One region of the Bacillus sp. P4_D3 genome, then DNA from elsewhere that is predicted to be linked to it. Evidence: riboswitches for the same ligand, from Rfam matches in the RefSeq annotation. Region 1 holds a riboswitch; each other region holds the start of a gene.
What was found. Region 1 has a riboswitch for S-adenosylmethionine ahead of AC1DTM_RS04485 (peptide ABC transporter substrate-binding protein). Riboswitches for the same ligand answer to the same signal wherever they lie in the genome.
Positions count from the first base shown of each region.

Region 1 (12,756 bases):
TAATACATTGTATACGGTAAACGCCATTGTTCCAAAAAAGATGAGTAACTTTCCTCTTCCTTCTAAGCGAAATGCTTTCTTTCCTTCTTTCATTAGCAATAATACAATCAGTACAATTGCTACCGCCCCATAACGAATAAACGAAAAATAAAACGGATCTATGTATTCTAGCGCATGATCAGCAACCGGAAACATCGCTCCCCATGACATACTTGCAATTAAACATGCCAACGCACCTATTATCATTTGACTTCTTCTCACCGCAATCCCTCACTTCTTTCTATTTGCACAAAGAGAATTGTAAAAGAAAAAATATATCACGTAAAATGATTCAAAATGATGTTAACTATCATTTATAATGATAGTTAACATCAAGGGGGAGCATACAATGGAATTACGAGACTTACAAATCTTCCAGAGCGTTGCTGACCGAGGTAGTGTAAGTAGCGCAGCAAAAGAATTAAATTACGTACAATCAAATGTAACAGCACGTATTAAACAGTTAGAAAACGAATTAAAAACACCGCTCTTTTACCGTCATAAACGAGGCATGACTTTAACAGCTGAAGGTAGAAAAATGCTCGTCTATGTTAATAAAATTTTGCAAGATGTTGACGAGCTAAAACAAGTATTTTTAGATGGTGAAACACCATCTGGTATATTAAAAATTGGTACAGTCGAAACAGTAAGTACATTACCTACCATTTTGTCTTCTTACTATAAAAGCTATCCAAATGTCGATTTATCATTACAAGCCGGTCTAACGGAAGAACTTATTAGAGAAGTACTCGATCATCAATTAGATGGTGCTTTTATATCAGGACCAATAAAACACCCACTAATTGAACAATACGATGTTAGTACCGAGAAATTAATGCTTGTTACACAAAATAAAGCTTTTCATATAGAAGAATTTACTACGACGCCCCTACTCGTTTTTAATCAAGGATGTGGGTACCGTTCCAAGCTAGAACGATGGCTTAAAGATGAAGGTTTGCTACCAAAAAGAATTATGGAATTTAACATATTAGAAACAATATTAAACAGTGTTGCACTCGGTCTTGGAATTACACTCGTACCACAGTCTGCCGTTCAGCATCTTTCTACAGCAGGTAAAGTACACTGTCATCCGATTCCCGAGAAATACGGTAGTATTTCAACTGTTTTCATACGCCGTAAAGATAGTTACATGACCAATTCGATGCGAAGCTTTTTAAAAACAATTAAAGAGCATCATCACATCAATATGCTTTAAAAGACATTCTTACACGAATGTCTTTTTTTCTTACAAAAGTGTAAGTCTTCCGTAAGCTAATTCGATAGTTGTAATTCATCCTCTCCCCTATAATTAAGACATGAAGCAGGGCAACAAAAATTCGAAAAGGAGCGGATACGCATGATGAACAAAATGAAAACAAACAAATTTTTCAATACAATGGGCATGGTGCTATCCGCACTTATCGATGCAAAAGCAGTTGCAACTACATTAAACAAATAAGGAGAGATTATAATGAACAACATTACTTTCAACAAATCAGACTTTATCGGACTTGCAAGTGGCGCAGCTCTTCTTACGGCTTTCATTTACGCACTTGCTCAAAGTCTTGTTTAACACTTTGTTTCCCCAACCCCCTTTATATAGAAAAGGCTGCTCGTCTTATAGACAAGCAGCCTTTTAGTTTGTTTCATATATAATTTGGCCTGTTTTGCTTATATCATATCCACCAATTGCTTTTAATTCATTGTGAAACTCTTCAGATTGCAAAATCCCTTTTATAACCTCAATAAGTTCCTCATTTTCTTTATTCTTCAGAAGTACTAAATCATACTGCTCTTTCATTATCGGAATAAAGTCTACGTTCACAATTTGGGAAAACTTTTCTGAACCTACCCCAACATCAGCTTTTCCATTCGCGACTTGCGAGGCAACACCAAGATGATTCGATTCTTCCCATTCATACCCGTTAATATCTTTACTTAATTTTTGAATTCGCAATTGCTCATCCACTAACACCCTAATACCAGAACCTTTTTCTCGATTTACAAATCGTATAGATGACTGAGCTAAATCAGCCCATGTTTTTATATTTTGTGGATTCCCTTTTTGCACATAAAACCCAACATTTCTCGCTAATAAATTAATCATAATATATGGTTGTCCAACTAAAATACGTTTTACGTAAGGAACATTATATGTACCTGTTTCGCCATCAAATAAATGCAAACTAACGACGCTTCCTTCTCCTTGGTACATCTTCACTAAACTCGTTAAACTACCTTGATATGCTCTTAATATATTAGAATTTGGCAGACGATTTTCTATATGTTTTGCCAACATATCTAACGTTAGTTCTTGACCACTAATGATGCGTGTATTCGAACTACTAATTTCGTACTTCTTTACAGAAGTAAATTGCACCTTACCTGTTTTCATTTGCTTGATATATTGTTCTAAATCCGCTGCATCAATACGCATTTGTCTACCAACCCTATAAGAAGGAAGTTCTCCTTTTTTAATTAGGTCGTATACAGTTAATTTTGATACTTTTAATCGCTTTGCTACTTCTTCCGTTGTGTAGGAATGATGATCCATAGACGATTCCTCACTTTCTCCCTTCATTGTAACAAAGAAAAGAATATTTCTCCTAGTTTTTAAAAACAACTATATCGTTCAAATTATATTCAATTATAACTAGTTATAATTAGTTATATTTAGTTATAATTAATTTAGTAAACGAAGGGGGATTTTTTATGAACAAATTTATATTACGATCCATTGGGGTACTTATACTTTCTTTTCTTCTTATATTCAGTGTAGCTTGTTCAAGCGAAGAAAAGTCAGCTGCTAAAGAGGGAGAATCAGTGGAGCTGACTATATCAGCGGCTGCAAGTTTACAAGATGCATTAAAAGAAATTGAACAGCAATATAAAGAAAAAGAACCAAACATTAAGCTTTCTTTTAACTTCGGTGCTTCTGGTGCACTTCAACAACAAATTGAACAAGGTGCGCCTGCTGATTTATTCTTCTCTGCAGCAGAAGATAAATTCCAAACCCTTGTTAAAAAAGGATTCATTAATGAAAAAGAAGGGAAAAACCTTCTTGGAAATGAACTAGTTCTAGTCGTTCCACAAGATAGTTCTCTTACAAAATTTCAAGATTTAAAAGATGAGAAAATCAAGAAAATCGCACTTGGTACACCCGAATCCGTACCTGCAGGAAAATATGCAAAAGCTTCTCTCACACATGAAAATCTTTGGAATGACGTTCAAAATAAAATCGTATTTACAAAAGATGTTCGCCAAGTGTTAACATATGTAGAAACAGGTAATGTTGATGCTGGTATTGTATATAAAACAGACGCTCTCGTTTCAGACAAGGTGAAAATTGTAGAGGCGGCAGCGGCTAATTCTCATGAGCAAATCCACTATCCTTTAGGTATTATAAAGGAATCTAAGCATAAGAAAGAGGCGACTTCATTCTATGAATATTTACAGTCAAAAGATGCACAATCTATCTTTAAGAAATATGGATTTACACTCCTGCCATAATTGCTATGAGCTTTGATACAATTCTGTCACCTGTCTTTCTATCTTTACGAGTAGCTGCGTGCGCCACCATTATCGTTACGATTTTGGGAACGATTATTGGACGAGCATTAGCGCGCTCCTCGTGGCGATATAAAGTACTACTAGAAACTATTTTCTTATTACCAATGGTGCTTCCACCAACTGTTATCGGCTTTTTTCTAATTATCATTTTCGGAAATAACAGTCCCATTGGAAAGTGGATTGAATCATTATTTCAGCAGTCCATTATGTTTACATCTACTGCTGCTATCATTGCTTCTACAGTTGTTGCATTTCCGCTCATGTACCAATCAGCAAAAACAGGATTTTCTATCGCAAATGTACAAATTGAAGATGGCGCGCGCGATCTTGGTGCAAGTGAATACCAAGTTTTTCTACATGTCACACTCCCGCTTGCATTTCCTGCGTTACTAAGTGGTATGATTTTAAGCTTTGTTCGCGCACTTGGTGAATTTGGTGCAACTTTAATGTTTGCAGGAAATATACCTGGCAAAACTCAGACGATTCCAACGGCGATTTATATGGCTATTGATGCAAGTAATATGCAACTAGCTTGGACACTTGTAATCATAACGATTAGTATGTCCCTTCTATTCTTACTATGTATTCAACTCATTAATAGCAGAATTACTACTTCTTAAAGCAACTTTCGACAAAAGTTGCTTTTTATTTCCCGAAAAATAAAATGATTTGATTAACGACTGAATTTTACCTCTTATTTAAATATACATTTTATTTGAATTCACTTTCTAAAATAGGTAATTTCCTGTTATTATATGAAAGTGTTTCAAAAAATGAAGAAATGAAAACGCATTTATATCGTGAATTCTTCATCCTGTTTTAGCGATCGGTAATCTTCTACTCTATTAGTGGGGCATTACCGATCGTTAGAACGATATGTAATTATATTGGTATAGAAAACCGAAGGGAGTCTTGTAATGGACATTTTATTAGCGCTTCTTCCTGCAATCGCATGGGGAAACATCTTATTAGTAAGCGTAAAAATGGGCGGTGGTGCATATAGCCAAACGGTAGGTATGACAATCGGTGCTCTATTCTTCGCAACAACTATGTATGTATTTACTCAACCAACTTTAACAATGACAATCTTGATTGTTGGCTTTATTTCAGGTTTATTCTGGGCTTTAGGACAAGTAAACCAATTAAAAACAGTTGAAAAACTAGGTGTTTCAACTACTGTAACTATTTCTACTGGTATGCAACTTGTTGCAACTTCTATCTTTGGCGTTATCGCTTTTCGTGAGTGGACTACTACTACAACGATTGTTCTGGGAACGATTGCAATCCTATTAATCGTAGTTGGTGTTGTATTCACATCACTAGATGATAAAGAAAATGCACAGCCACCAGGACAATTGAAAAAGGGACTTCTTACTTTAATTGTTTCTACTTTCGGTTATCTTGTATATGTAATTATTATTCGTTGGTATAACATTGATGGTTGGTCTGCTATTTTACCACAGGCAGTTGGTATGTTTGTTGGTGCGGTTGTACTGACATCTAAACATAAACCATTTAACAAATATGCAATGCGTAATGCTTTATCTGGTTTACTATGGGGAACAGGAAACTTATTCTTACTTCTTTCATTACCACGTGTTGGAGTGGCAACAAGCTTCCCATTATCTCAAACTGGAATCGTTATCTCAACATTCGGTGCGATTGTCTTCTTAGGTGAAAAGAAAACAAAACGTCAATTGATCTTTATTGCACTAGGTAGTGTTTTAATTATCGGCGGCGCTGTATTGCTTGGTATGACGAAAGCATAAGCTTATAATTTATCAATCCCTGAAGCATAAATGCTTCAGGGATTTTTGATTATAACTATTTTTCAAATATAATAATCTTCATAGCCCTTTTTATATAACCTGCCCTCTCTCCAATTGTATTCCCTCTACTATAAGCCGTTTCTTTTTACAAAATTCTCTTAAAAATGGTATCGTTTTTTATAACATATTCTCATCAGAAAGGAATAAAGGATATGCCTAATAAACATCGAATTTTATTTATTGGTGCCGGTCGTATGGCAGAAGCTATATTTGCTGGACTACTTACAACAAGTAAAGAATACATCGAAGAAATTATTGTTTCCAACCGAAGTAACAGAGAAAAACTAACACAATTACAAACTCAATATGATCTCTCGATTACAACGGATTGGAAGCAGCATATTAAATCTGTAGATACGATTGTTTTAGCAATGCCGCCTTCTGCACATGAAGAGCTATTAGCAGAGTTATCTCCGTTAATATCAAATCAACTTGTTGTAACAGTAGCTGCTGGCATTGGCCCATCTTATTTAGAAGCTAGACTCCCAGAAAACACACCTGTTGCCTGGATTATGCCTAATACAGCTGCTGGCATTGGAAAGTCTATCTCCTTATACACGACGGGAAATTCCGTAGATGAAAGACATCATGAAACGTTACAACTTCTTTTAAAAGGTATTGGTACCTCACAGTTTTGTACCGAAGAGGAAGTTCACCAACTTACCGCAGTTACTGGTAGTGCACCTGCTTTTCTCTATCACTTTGCTGAAGGTTTAATTGAAGCAACGAAAAGCTATGGTATTGATGAGGAAACAGCAAAACACCTTGTCATTCAAATGATTGCTGGCTCTGCCGCTATGCTCCAGCAAAATCAGGATCCAGCTATGCTCCGCGAACAAGTAACAACACCAGGAGGTTCAACGGCTGAAGGCTTAAAAGTTCTATATGAAAATAATTTTTCAGAAGTCATTCAACAAGCAGTTGAAGCGACCAATAAAAAAGCTAGGGGGAATTAATATGACTTTAACAAGTTTAAACGACTATACAACATTACATAACGGCGTGAAAATGCCTTGGTTCGGCTTAGGTGTTTTTAAAGTTGAAGATGGTACAGAAGTAATTGATTCTGTAAAAGCAGCTATAAAAAATGGATACCGTAGCATCGATACTGCTGCCATATATAAAAACGAAGAAGGCGTTGGACAGGCAATTCGCGAATCTGGTATTCCTCGTGAAGAGTTATTCATCACTTCAAAAGTGTGGAATAGTGATCAAGGTTACGAGTCAACATTACAAGCATTTGAAACTACATTAGAAAAATTAGGTCTAGAATATTTAGATCTATACTTAGTGCATTGGCCTGTAAAAGGAAAATACACTGAATCATGGAAAGCTTTAGAGAAACTTTATAAAGACGGTCGTGTTCGTGCTATCGGTGTGAGTAATTTCCATATTCATCATCTGCAAGACGTATTTGAAATTGCAGAAATTAAACCAATGGTTAACCAAGTGGAATACCACCCACGTTTGGCACAAGAAGAACTACATGCTTTCTGTAAAGAACATAGCATTCAACTTGAAGCTTGGTCACCATTAATGCAGGGGCAGCTACTTGATCACCCATCATTACAAGAAATCGCTACAAAATATAATAAATCGACTGCACAAGTTATTTTACGTTGGGATCTACAAAATGAAGTTGTAACAATCCCTAAGTCTATTAAAGAACACCGCATTATTGAAAATGCAAACATCTTCGATTTTGAATTAAGCTCGGATGATATGAAAGCAATTCAAGCTTTAAATGAAAATCATCGCGTTGGTCCAGATCCAGATAACTTTAACTTTTAGTAAGGAAACCACTGCCATATGCAGTGGTTTTTTTATTTTTAATAAAACTGAAAATTTAAACTATATTTCATTCGATTGACACTTCATTATCTAAGGTGTAATATTTTGAATTATCAAAGAAACACAAAAATTAATAAAATTTATTTGTTTACTCATTGTATCAAGAGAGGTGGAGGGACTGGCCCTTTGAAACCTCGGCAGCAGGTTCATTTTGAATACTGTGCCACTTCCTGCAAGCTTTGTGCTTGAAAGATAGAATGAGGGACTTCGTTTATATACGGGTGCATAACTTGTACGTAGAAATCCCTCTTTCTCAATACGAAAAGAGGGATTTTTTGTTTTTCATTTCCCTCATCATCATCCAATCTTATTAACTATTTAGGAGGAAAATCAAATGAAAAAGAAGTTTGTACCCGGTATTGCATCAGTTGTAGGAGTAAGTATTTTATTATCTGGTTGCGGTAGTTATAAAAACGAAGCGAGCGGAGCAAATGCAAAAGATGAGGCACCTAGTAAACAAGTTTTAAACTTATCTTCACCTACTGAGATTCGAACAATGGATACGGCTCGTGCTACAGATACTGATTCTGGTCAGGTAATGAGAAACGTATTTGAAGGTTTATACAATCTTGGCGAAGGTAATAAACCTGTTCCTGGCGCTGCAAAAGCTCATGAAGTGAGTGGCGATAAAACGAAATACACATTCCATTTACGAGATTCAAAATGGTCGAACGGCACACCTGTAACAGCGAAAGATTTTGTCTTCGCTTGGCAAAGAGCTGTTGATCCAGCAACAGCCTCTGAATATGCTTTTTTATTCTTTGATATTAAAAACGCTAAAAAAATTAATAGTAAAGAGCTTCCAGCCGATCAACTTGGTGTAAAAGCAGTTGATGACCATACGTTTGAAGTAGAATTAGAGCGTCCTGTTCCCTATTTTATTAGCTTAACGGCGTTCCCAACATTTCTACCAATCAACGAGGAATTCTTTAAAGCACAAGGTGATAAGTACGCTTTAGAAGATAATAAAATCTTATACAACGGAGCTTTTACACTAAACGATTGGAAGCATGAACAAAGCTTTAAATTTAAGAAAAACCCTACCTATTGGGATAAAGATAATGTCAAACTCGAAGAAATCAATTTCAACGTTGTAAAAGAGAAATCAACGGAAGTAAATTTATTTGAATCTAAACAATTAGACCGTATAAAACTAACATCTGACTTCGTTGATAAATATAAAAAAGATGCTAACTTTAAAGAACGTCCGAACGTAGGCGTACAATTTTTGCGTATGAATCAACAAAACAAAGTACTTCAAAACGTTTCTGCACGCCAAGCAATCGATCAAACAATCGATAGAAAATCCTTTGTAAATACGCTATTAAATGATGGATCTACACCAACTTACGGTCTCGTACCAAAAAACTTTGCAAAGGGATCTGATGGAAAAGACTTCCGTGCTGTAAACGGCGATTTAACAAAAGTTGATACAAAAGCTGCACAAGAATTATGGAAGAAAGCAAAAAAAGAACTTGGTTCTGAAAAGATAACATTAGAATTATTAACTAGTGATGGTGACCTTGAAAAGAAAACTGGTGAGTTCCTAAAAGGACAACTAGAAAAGAATTTAGATGGCTTAACAGTAAATATAAAACCGCAACCACGTAAACAACAAGTTTCACTCTTATTAAAAGGTGATTACGAAATTGGAATTGACGGTTGGAGCCCTGACTTTGCTGATCCAATTACATTCCTTGAATTGTTTACAACGAATAACCCTTACAACTTAGATCATTACTCTAATAAAGAGTTTGATGACACAATTGAAAAGGTTAAAACTACCTTGGCTGGTGATGAAAAAGCTCGCTGGGAAGCGTTACTAGCATCAGAAAAAATATTGTTTAAAGACTCTGTTATCGCTCCTCTTTACCAAAAAGGCGAATCTTATTTAGAGCGATCCTTTGTAAAAGGCATTGTGCAAGTAGACTTTGCTGGTCAATTAAACTTCAAATGGGCAAAAATTGAAAAATAAAGTGAAACTTTAATCAGTGGGGGATCAACTGCCCGTTAATGCGGGATAAAATGCAATTTGGATCATCGTGTTCCCACCCACACCCATTGTTTTTTTAGCAAAATATATTAAAAGCAGATTCCCTAATACGAGGAAATCTGCTTTTTTAATATATTATTCCAAGAAATTAACACTCCACTTTTTATTATTGACATATAGTTCTCTCCAGTGTTAATATTCTAAATAATCAAAGAAACGAAATATTTTACCATCAAAATGTAATGTCTACTAAGTTGAAACATATAACGATAGATTATAGTTCAACTTGTATATACATATAGAACACCCGATTACCTATATACACATATTTATAATAGGTTTTCTCTTCTTCTATAGCTACACTTCAAGACATGGACATTATGACGTTACGAACAACACATTTAGGGAGGAAAGAACAATGAAGAAAAAAGTTGTACCTGTTGTTGCATCTGTTTTAGGGGCAAGTCTACTACTAACAGCTTGCGGAGGAAATAAAGATAATGCAAGCGGAGCGAAAGCAAACGATAAAGCACCTAATAAACAAGCGATTAACTTATCATTTGCTTCAGAAATTCCAACAATGGATGTTGCAAAAGCAACGGACGGGGAATCCATGAATGTAATGCGAAATGTTTTTGAAGGTTTATATGCAATGGGAGAAGATAATACACCGATTCCTGGTGTTGCTGAGTCGGTTGACATTAGTCCAGATAAAACAAAGTATACTTTCCATCTTCGTGATTCGAAATGGTCAAACGGTACTCCTGTTACAGCAAAAGACTTTGTCTTCGCTTGGCAACGTGCCGTAAATCCTGAAACAGCTGCCGAATATGCATTCTTATTCTTCGATATAAAGAATGCAAAACAAATAAATCAAAAAGAAGCAGCGATCGATCAATTAGGTGTTAAAGCTCTTGATGATAAAACTGTAGAAGTACAACTGGAGCGACCTGTTCCCTACTTCTTAAGCTTAACGACATTTTCAACATTCTTACCAATTAATGAAGAGTATTTAAAATCTCAAGGTGATAAATACGGTTTAGAAACGAAGCATCTAATTTACAACGGGGCTTTCACATTAGATAACTGGAAACATGAACAAAGCTTCCAATTGAAGAAGAACCCTAACTATCGGGATGCTAAAACTGTAAAACTAGAAGAAATCAACTTCAATGTCGTTAAAGATAAGTCTACAGAAGTTAACTTATATGATTCAGGACAAATTGATCGTGTTGCTTTAACTGCGGAGTTTGTTGATAAGTATAAGAACGATTCAAACTTCAAGGAACGCGCTGAAGTAGGTATTCAATTCTTACGACTGAATCAAAAAAATACAGTATTAAAGAATCAACATGCACGTCTTGCTATTAACGAAGCGATGAATAAGAAAGCTTACGTAGAAACAATTTTAAATAACGGTGCAATCCCAGCAGAAGGAATGGTTCCTGCGAAATTCGCAAAAAGTCCAGACGGTAATGACTTCCGTAAAGAGAATGGAAATCTAGTAAAAGATGATGTGAAATCTGCAAAAGAAAACTGGAAAAAAGCGAAACAAGAACTTGGTACTGACAAAGTAACAATTGAACTATTAACAAGTGATAATGCTTTAGCTAAAAAGACTGGTGAATATTTAAAAGGTGAATTAGAAAAGAATCTAGATGGATTAACAGTGAACTTAAAGCCTCAACCACGTAAACAACAGTTAAAACTACTATTAAGTGGTGATTACGAAATCGGAATCGATGGCTGGGGCCCTGACTTCGCGGATCCTATTACATTCTTAGATCTATTCACAACAGATAGTGCTTATAACTTCGATAAATACTCTAACAAAGAGTACGACGAGCTTATTCGTAAAGTAAAAACTGATTTAGCTGGTGATGAAAAAGCACGCTTTGAAGCAATGAAGCAAGCTGAAAAAATCTTATTACAAGATGGTGCTGTCGCTCCTTTATACCAACAAGGCCGTTCTTACTTACAACGCGGATTTATTAAAGGACTTGTAACAACTGACTTCGGCGGTGAATTTAACTACAAGTGGACAGAAGTTGCAAAATAACAAACGCTAGTAAAAAAGGTATCCACATGAAGGATACCTTTTTTACTTTATACGTCTTTAGCTACAAAACCTCTTCCCTTTACTATTCCTTTTATACCTATAGCGATTCCCGCTACCAATTATGTAACTAGTATAATAAATAATAACGAAATAATATTTTTCTCTAAATTAACTCCACCAAATATTATTGTGTAATAACCATTCGCTGCGTATGTTGCGGGAAATAACCCCGAACGGCAAACCTGTTTTTCCAATGCAGTGATAAATACATATGTATTAATACTAAGAAGACTAAAAGGACGATTATCAACTCTCTTCATAGCTCTCTTTTTGTATTGAACCAAAACTCATCATAAATATAACCATAAACATCAAATATGTTCTCCACGTCAAAGAAGGTATATGCCCTGACCAAAGATAGCTAATTAAATAGTTAATTCCCATAATACAAGACGATACTACTAAATTAATACTTATTAGTTTTACATATTCGAGCATATCTTTTCTCCTTACTTTTTAATTTTCTATTTCTTCAAATTGCAGATTCACCGGCTCTTCTAGGAGTGTTTCATAAAAGTTTTCTGCCAAATCTGTTGAAGGAATTTTTTCATCCACTTCATCAAATCGAATACTATCTAGCCACACACAACCTTCTCCTGATAATAAAACACCAAATGCAATACCAAGTGCTTCTTCTTTTATATCTAATACAACCGAGTACGATTGCCAGTTATTCGTATTTTTGATTGGGCGATTTTGCATGTTATCCATAGCAAGTGGCTCTGTATCTTTTCCATCTACTCGCATCCATAATCCCGCCCAGTCTCTTACACTCTCACTCTTAATAAATGCTGTTAAACGTAATCTCTTACCTACATATTTATCCGCTCGGAACATTTGCATTAATGTTGAAAACCCTCCGTGTGTAACATTCTCTTTTCCTTTTATATATGCAGATACTTTTCCTTGATGAACAACTTCGTAATCTAAACCCATCTCATATTCAGCAGGATGACTTCCACTTAATACCCATCCTTTCGGTATACCTTTTTCCATTGAAACGCCCTCTCTTTCTATATAAAATGACTGGAAGTACTTCCGATATTTTTTTGGTGGTAATTGAAACATTCTTTTAAAAGCTCTAGTAAATGCCTCTTGTGAGGAAAAGCCATATTGCACTGCAATATCAATGACTGCTCTTTCAGTCGATACTAAAGCCTGTGCAGCATGAGTTAATCTTCTCTTACGAACATAATCCGTTACACTCATCCCGATATAACTTTGAAAAATACGATGAAAATGGTACATCGATACTGCACCGTGAAATGCCACTCTTTCTGTTGTAAGCTCTTCATGTAAATGATTCTCTATATATTCAATCGCTTTTTTTATCATCTCTTTATATTCTTCATGCA
Region 1 covers NZ_JBFUIN010000013.1:2,415-15,170, forward strand. Annotated here, with positions in the region: gene AC1DTM_RS04440 (DMT family transporter) at 1-261, opposite strand, end outside; gene AC1DTM_RS04445 (LysR family transcriptional regulator) at 389-1,255, shown strand; gene AC1DTM_RS04450 (DUF3948 family protein) at 1,511-1,612, shown strand; gene AC1DTM_RS04455 (substrate-binding domain-containing protein) at 1,676-2,620, opposite strand; gene modA (molybdate ABC transporter substrate-binding protein) at 2,752-3,549, shown strand; gene modB (molybdate ABC transporter permease subunit) at 3,555-4,229, shown strand; gene AC1DTM_RS04470 (GRP family sugar transporter) at 4,527-5,378, shown strand; gene proC (pyrroline-5-carboxylate reductase) at 5,591-6,394, shown strand; gene AC1DTM_RS04480 (aldo/keto reductase) at 6,396-7,229, shown strand; SAM riboswitch class I at 7,384-7,488, shown strand; gene AC1DTM_RS04485 (peptide ABC transporter substrate-binding protein) at 7,624-9,264, shown strand; gene AC1DTM_RS04490 (peptide ABC transporter substrate-binding protein) at 9,701-11,341, shown strand; partial or broken gene AC1DTM_RS04495 (hypothetical protein) at 11,389-11,661, opposite strand; gene AC1DTM_RS04500 (hypothetical protein) at 11,648-11,839, opposite strand; gene AC1DTM_RS04505 (helix-turn-helix transcriptional regulator) at 11,858-12,756, opposite strand, start outside.

Region 2 (4,025 bases), on a different contig from region 1:
TGTAAATCAGTAATGGAATCTCCTATCACAATATGAAAATCATCTTTAGAGCTTAGTTTCCGAATTAATGATGATTTACAGAGACCACAACTATGCTGACATTGCTCGTCACAAGGGTGCGGCCATTTAACTTCAACAAATTCTCCTGAAAAGTCAGTTGCATTACAATAAATTTGTTCTTTAGGGATTATTTCTTGTAAGAGTGGATAGACGAAGAAATCCATTCCACCTGATATAACGTAAAAGGAAATGTTATTTTCATTAATAAATTGTATGAATTCATGAAAACCTGTACGGATTTCAGCAGTTTCTTGTAAAAACTGAATAATATCATCGTGTAGATTAATAGGTATTAATCGAAATAATTGAGAAACACCTTCTTGAATAGAAAGTTCTTGCGATAAAATTTTTTGCTTTATTTCCTCTGCTGCTGGTGGTGCGAATTTTTCCATAATGGACATGATATTATCGTTATTTGTAATCGTACCATCGAAATCACAAAATACTTGAATACTCATAATTTCACCTCATGAGAAGGATTTCCCCATATTTGTAGTGCGCTATGCAAATTTATTTCATCCACTTCATGGAGTGGTTTACCTTGTAAAGTAGCTTCAATTGCAGCACGGAAAGCTTTGCCACCACCTTGAGCTCCATTTGGATGCCCATGAATCCCGCCACCGGCATTAATAACAACATCCTTACCAAAATCTCGTAGAATAAAGGGAACGAAACCAGGATGAATTCCAGCAGATGGAACAGAAAAACTTTTCTTGAAATAGTGGTCTTCCTCAGTTAATGCTTCTGTAATGAGAAGAGCTTCCTCTTTTTCTAATGCAACGTTGCCGTATGGTGATGGGAATAAAGAGAAATCAGCACCAGCGTAACGTAGTAATTTTCCAAGTAGTAATGGAGAAGAGAACCCGTATAGTTTCGATGACGAATATGCGCCACTTACAGCAGGGTGTGCCATAATAGGAATTGGAATTTCCTCGTCTTCTACAAGTGATTGCAGTACATCTAATCCATAAGAAAATACATTAAATAAAAGAATGTCTGCTCCAGCTACCACCGCACGTTTCGCGTTCTCTTTTAAATCATAAGTTCGCCCTGTTAAATTTACTGCGTATAAAGTTTTATGTCCGTAAGTTTCGTATACAGATTGTAAAACTTCTTTCCCAGATTCAATTCTTTTTGTAAGTGGTGTTAATGAGTTTTCGAATAAAATTTCATCATCTTTTACAATATCTACGCCTCCAATTGCCTGATCGCGTAGTTGAGTTTTTAAATATCCAATATTCCGTCCTATCATCCCTTTAAAAATACTCATTAGAAGAGGGCGATCTTGAACTTGTAACAGGTTTCGAATGCCTTCGATTCCAAATTTTGGTCCAGGAAACTGTTTCTTTAATTCGTCTGAGAATGTTAAATCAATTAGTTTAATTTCTCCATCTAACGAAAGTTTTCCAAATGTTGTTGTCAAAATGGCTGGTAAGTCGGGGCTAAAGTTCAGCGATGGATAATGAATTTTAATGAGTCCACGTGATACTTTTTTGCCAAGGTAAGAGTTAATATGTTCTTGTTCGTCTAACGCTTCAATATGAATGACATTGCCTTTATGTTGTTTTAATTGTTCTTGTAATAAGTGTGGCAAATGAGTCCAAGAGCCAATTGTTAAACCAATTGCAATTTGTTCCGCTTTCTTTTCTAAGTTGTGAGAATCATCGTGGATTAAATATGTCGCTATAATTCCGCTCATTGTTATAACCTCCTAGTTAAATAAAAAAACCTCTCAGCTAAGGAGAGGTTTTTTTACAACCAGCTCCTTATCTGTCAGCGTAACGCTGCGAGAATTAGCACCGTGTCTACAATTGTAGATCGGTTGCCGGGTTTCGTCGGGCTCGTCCCTCCACCTGCTCTTGATAAGAAGTATTTAGAAATGTTTAAATTTTTAAGATAACTGAATTTTGTCAGATATTTTTTATGTTGTCAATGACTTTTTGAAAAAATTTAATTTATCAATTCGATTAATTGCTTCTCGTAATCTATCTTCTGTATGCAAGAGACCAACACGGACATACCCTTCGCCGTGCTCACCAAATCCAACACCAGGAGCAACTGCAACGTGTGCTTTTTCTAGCAAAATATCAGAAAATTGCTCAGATGTATATCCTTCTGGTACAGGAAGCCATGCAAAGAATGATCCGGTTGGAATATCTACATTCCAACCAATTGAGTGACAAGCTGAAATAAGAGCATTTCTCCGAGATTCATAACTATTAACAAGATCTACCACACAAGACTGCGAGCCTAATAGTGCTTCGCGGGCAGCATCTTGAACTGCACCAAAAATACTAACATACATATGATCTTGCAATAGGTTAATTGTTTCGATGACACTTTCATTCCCCACTGCAAAAGCAATACGCCAGCCAGCCATATTGAAAGTTTTTGATAAAGTGTAAATTTCAATTCCTGTATCTTTGGCGCCGTCTGCTTGCAAGAAACTAACAGGCTTTTGACCATCAAATCCGATAGCACCGTAAGCAAAATCATGAACAACTAATATATTATGTTTACTAGCAAAATGAATGGTTTCATCAAAGAATTCTTTTGATGCAGTAGCACCGGTAGGATTATTAGGATAGTTTAAAAACATTAACTTGGATTTCTTGGCAATAGAGTCATCAATTTTTGTATAATCTGGTAAAAAATTATTTTCTGCAATAAGCGGCATTGTTTCAAAGTGCGCTTTTGCTAAAGCAACTCCGGATAAATAATCTGGATAGCCTGGATCTGGAACGAGAATGGTATCACCAGGGTTTGTAAAACAAATTGGTAATTCTACTAATCCAGCCTTTCCACCAAACAAAATAGCAACTTCAGTTTTTGGATTTACTACTACATCATATTCACGTTGATAGAATGTTGCCACGGCTTCTTTTAAGCTTTCATGTCCGCGAAATGGCGGATATTTATGATGAATGGCCTTTTCAGCAGCATCTTGTAAAGCTTTTACGATATGCTGTGGTGTTGGTTGATCTGGATTACCTTGACCTAGATTAATAACATCGTGACCAGCTGCAACGACTTTGTTAACTTTTGCAACAAGTGAAGCGAAAAATTGTGTCGGCAATGATGTTACTACTTCGGAAGGTTGAAAATTTTTCATACTTTTCACCTCTTTTGAAAGTTGTTACAATTCTAGTGACAAATGATATAATCTTTCCAGTATTTTGTAAAGAAAAAATTAGGAATGGGGCGGACAAAATGAAAGTCGCATGTATTCAAATGGATATTGTCTTTGGTGATGTAGAAAAAAATATTGAGAACGCTAAAAATAAAATAAGCGAAGCGATGAAAGAAAGACCAGATGTTATCGTCTTACCAGAATTATGGACAACAGGATATGATTTAACAAGACTTTCTGAAATTGCAGATAGGGATGGATTGGAAACGAAAGAAAAGTTGAAAGAATGGTCGAAACAATATGGTGTACATATTGTTGGTGGTTCCATAGCGAAGCAAACAGAGCAAGGTGTTACAAATACAATGTATGTTGTAAACAATGAAGGGAATCTAGTCAATGAATATAGTAAAGTACATTTATTTCAGCTTATGGATGAACATAAATATTTAGTAGCTGGTAATGAGACAGGTGAATTTAAGCTAGATGATGTAGAGTGCGCTGGCACAATTTGCTATGATATTCGTTTTCCGGAGTGGATGCGTGTTCATACTGCTAAAGGTGCAAAAGTTTTATTTGTTGTAGCAGAATGGCCATTAGTACGTTTAGCGCATTGGCGTTTGCTTTTACAGGCGAGAGCAGTTGAAAACCAGTGTTATGTTGTAGCATGTAATAGAGCAGGAAAGGATCCGAACAATGAGTTTGCAGGTCATTCTTTAATTGTCGATCCTTGGGGTGAAGTTGTAGTAGAGGCAAATGAAGAGGAATTTATTTTATTTGGAGAGCTGAAATTCGAGAAAATTAAAGAGGTTCGCAAAGGAATCCCAGTTTTTGCAGA
Region 2 covers NZ_JBFUIN010000114.1:3,906-7,930, reverse strand. Annotated here, with positions in the region: gene AC1DTM_RS13750 (2-hydroxy-3-keto-5-methylthiopentenyl-1-phosphate phosphatase) at 1-518, opposite strand, end outside; gene mtnW (2,3-diketo-5-methylthiopentyl-1-phosphate enolase) at 515-1,759, opposite strand; SAM riboswitch class I at 1,824-1,929, opposite strand; gene AC1DTM_RS13740 (pyridoxal phosphate-dependent aminotransferase) at 1,982-3,172, opposite strand; gene AC1DTM_RS13735 (carbon-nitrogen family hydrolase) at 3,187-4,025, shown strand, end outside.
Region 2: it holds a riboswitch for S-adenosylmethionine, as region 1 does, so the genes downstream of both, mtnW (2,3-diketo-5-methylthiopentyl-1-phosphate enolase) here and AC1DTM_RS04485 (peptide ABC transporter substrate-binding protein) in region 1, are expected to answer to the same signal.

Region 3 (4,025 bases), on a different contig from region 1:
CCTATAGTTATGTAGTTAGAAAAAAGAGCCGGCATACACCAGCCCTTCTTCAAACGATTATTCTTTTACAGGAACAACTGCCCCTTTATATTCTTTATTAATAAAATCTTCAATTTCTTTAGAATGCAGCACTTCTATAAGAGCTTTAATCTCTTTTTTATCTTTATCACCTTTACGAACAGCTACTACGTTTGCGTATGGAGAATCATTTCCTTCAATTGCAATCGCGTCTTTTTCTGGGTTTAATTTCGCATCAATTGCATAGTTAGAATTAATTAGAACCGCATCGCCTTCTTTATTGTTATACACTTGTGGTAATAAACCAGGCTCGATATCCGTTTTGAACTTTAAGTTTTTCGGATTATCTGCAATATCTTTAGGAGTCGCTTTAACTGGATCTACTCCGTCTTTAATTTTTAAAACTCCTTCTTTTTGTAAAATTGCTAAACCACGTCCATGATCAGCAACAGAATTACTCATAAGAATTGTCGCCCCGTCTGGAAGTTCTTTTAAGCTTTTATATTTTTGAGAGTACACGCCAATTGGTTCTAAATGAATTTTCCCCGCTATTTCAAAATCATATTTTTTATCTTTAATTTCTTTTTCTAAATACGGAATGTGCTGGAAGTAGTTTGCATCTAATTCTTTATCCGCTAACGCTTTATTCGGTAACACGTAGTCCTGGAATTTTTTAATTTCTAACTCAATTCCTTTTTTCTCAAGTAATGGCTTTGCCTTTTCTAAAATAACCGCATGAGGTACGTTAGAAGCACCAACAACTAGTTTCTTTTCATCTTTATCTTTCCCACCACAAGCAGCTAGACCAAAAATTGAAGTTGTAATAAGTGCTGTAAGTAATAATTTTTTCATTTGAAATACCCTCCCGTTTTTCATTATCTTTTATCTATTCGAGTCGTTAAACTATCACCAATCCACTGAATGAAAAATACAACTAGTAATACACAAATTGTCGCAACGATTGTTACATCGTTATTTCCTCGCTGGAACCCTTCTAAATAAGCAAGTGTTCCAAGGCCACCAGCACCAACAACACCTGCCATTGCCGTATAGCCTACTAAAGCAATTGTCGTTACCGTAATACCCGATACTAACGCTGGTAACGATTCTGGAATTAATACTTTCAAAATGATTGTGCTTGTTTTTGCTCCCATTGCTTTTGAAGCCTCAATTACACCTTTATCAATTTCACGAAGTGCGATTTCAACCATTCTCGCGTAAAATGGTGCCGCTCCAATAATTAAAGCTGGCAGCGCTGCACTCGCTCCGAGAATTGTTCCAAGAAGAATCTTTGTGAATGGAATTAATAAAATAATTAAAATGATGAACGGTATAGAACGAAAAATGTTTACGAACGCTCCAATCACCGTATTAATCGCTTTATTTTCCCATAAATTATCTTTCGCTGTCATAAAGAGTAATAGTCCTAAAATAAGTCCTAAAACAAATGTGGCAAGCGCTGCGATTGCCGTCATATATAACGTTTCACCAGTTGCTTCTAACATTTGATTCCAATCAACATTTGCAATTAACTTATCCATGTGCAATCACCTCCAGCTCTACTTGATCTTGATGAATCCCTTCTATTGCTTGCTGGATCGCTGTTTCTTCACCATTTAAATGAACGACTAAACTTCCGTAAGAGCCGTTATTCGTTTGTGCGATATTTCCTTGCAAAATGCTAACTTCTATATCACCGCGCTGCATTAACCTTTGAAGTACCGGTCTTTCTACTGCTTCACCGACAAACTGCAAACGAATTACTTTTCCATCTGGATATTTTTCAATTAAGCTTTCAATCGTTTCATTTGTATCTTCAGAATCAGTTAACTGCTGTACAAATCGTTTCGTAATATCTTGCTGTGGATTACGGAATACGTCAAGTACTGGACCCGTTTCTACGATTTTCCCTTTCTCCATTACAGCAACTCGATTACAAATTTTGCGAATAACGTGCATCTCATGCGTAATCAATACAATTGTTAAGCCGAGACGCTTATTAATATCTAATAATAAATCTAAAATTTGATCTGTCGTTTCCGGATCAAGAGCTGACGTTGCTTCATCACATAAAAGTACTTGTGGATTGTTAGCTAACGCTCTTGCAATCCCGACGCGCTGCTTTTGTCCACCACTTAGCTGAGATGGGTACGCGTCTCCTCTTCCCTCTAATCCAACAAGATGAATTAACTCATCGACACGTTTTCTTCTCTCTGCCTTATCGACACCTGCAATTTCAAGTGGGAATGCGATATTTTCACGCACAGTTCGTGACCAAAGTAAGTTGAAATGCTGAAAAATCATTCCGATTTCTTGTCTTGCCTTACGAAGTTCATTTCCAGTAATCGCTGAAATCACACGATTCGCAATTGTAATTTGGCCAGAAGTTGGTTTCTCTAACTGATTAAATAATCTGATTAACGAACTTTTCCCAGCACCACTATATCCGATAACACCAAATATTTCGCCTTTCTCTATTTGTAAGTTGGCGTTATCTACAGCAGTGACATCACCGCTTTTTGCCTTATATATTTTCTTTACATTCTCTAATAGAATCATGGTGTATCACCCCTTTTTTGTTTAAAAAGCGTAAGCGGCTCGTTTAGAATGTAAAGTGGATGGAGCTTCTGACGTAGAGGCGCTTTTTGCCTCATAGGAAGAAGCGAAGCCATCGAACATTCTAGCCGCTGGAGCTAGATTTCATAAAAACTTTGGATAGACTCCGCATTTTTTTATTTTTGATGCGTGTAGTCCATCGTTATAGCTCCTCTTATTATTTGAATGTCCTCCGCATTCAAACGACAAAAAACCTTTCCGCTTCTAGAGAAGCAGAAAGGTTTATATGCGTATATAACAACATTATCCCTCTCTCTCATCTCTCAAAGCATTTGCTTTGCAGGAATTGGCACCATTTCAACATAAGTTGACGGTTGCCGGGCTTCACAGGGCACAGTCCCTCCACCTCTCTTAATAAGAGAAATCAGATTAAATTTTCGTCTGATTTAAAATTTATGAAATTGTCTATATTTTATGAATTGAATTGTATCAATATCCACACGCCGTGTCAACAGAAATTTTCGCAAAAAAAGAAACTTCAGAATTTTAAGCCCCGACTGACATCGGTTTACATATATGAAACATCGATTCAACTAATAACATCGTTCGATACGTTCCAGAATATTGTACCCGTCCATCACTCATTAACGTTTGCAACCTCATATTTCCAGTCACTAATTTTTGTACATCCTCTTCCTCTAAACAAACGATTTGTTCCGTTCCTCTCGCCTCTTTCAAAAGTTCTATATAATCTCTTGAAATTTGTAACGAACAGCATTCATCTCCAAAACGAAAATTAACAGTTCTTTCTCCTTGCCTTAAAAGCGGTTCTAAATGATATTGACCATTAGCGTAATTTACAAATGATTGAAGCAAAGAATATAATTTCATCCTAAACCACATCCCTCATATCACTTTCTATTACATACCATTCCCTCTTATTAAAGAGCAATCCTGTTACTTTCGCTCGACAAATACTGTATCTATCACGCATGTCGACATATTTCCCAAGAAATATGTCGAGGCGGCAAAAACTTTGCCGCCTACTTTAATTCCGTATATAAATATTCAACCGAATGAAATGCATATATTTTCTTCATCAGTGTCCCATTTTCAAAAACAAGTAAACACGGTACACTTTCTATCCCATACTCTTTCGCTAAATGCGGGGCATAATTTAAATCTAACATCCCAATTTTCAAATCTTCAATCGTCATCTCGACGACCGTTAACATCTTCTTTGCTAACTGGCATGTTCCACACATTGGTGTATACACATATAACACTGTTTTTTCTTCATTTCCTATTAGGTCTGTAGCTTCGGCACCTGTCCAATCAATCACTTCTATCATTCCTTACCGTAAATATTCTGTATAAACGTCAATGTCAGCTCCCCATAATACATTTGCTAAATGTGAAGAAGGTGCAGTCGCCACCTCGCGATACGAGCG
Region 3 covers NZ_JBFUIN010000005.1:18,621-22,645, forward strand. Annotated here, with positions in the region: gene metQ (methionine ABC transporter substrate-binding lipoprotein MetQ) at 58-870, opposite strand; gene AC1DTM_RS01825 (methionine ABC transporter permease) at 894-1,559, opposite strand; gene AC1DTM_RS01830 (methionine ABC transporter ATP-binding protein) at 1,552-2,577, opposite strand; SAM riboswitch class I at 2,888-2,995, opposite strand; gene AC1DTM_RS01835 (hypothetical protein) at 3,121-3,465, opposite strand; gene AC1DTM_RS01840 (thioredoxin family protein) at 3,618-3,926, opposite strand; gene AC1DTM_RS01845 (toprim domain-containing protein) at 3,930-4,025, opposite strand, start outside.
Region 3: it holds a riboswitch for S-adenosylmethionine, as region 1 does, so the genes downstream of both, AC1DTM_RS01830 (methionine ABC transporter ATP-binding protein) here and AC1DTM_RS04485 (peptide ABC transporter substrate-binding protein) in region 1, are expected to answer to the same signal.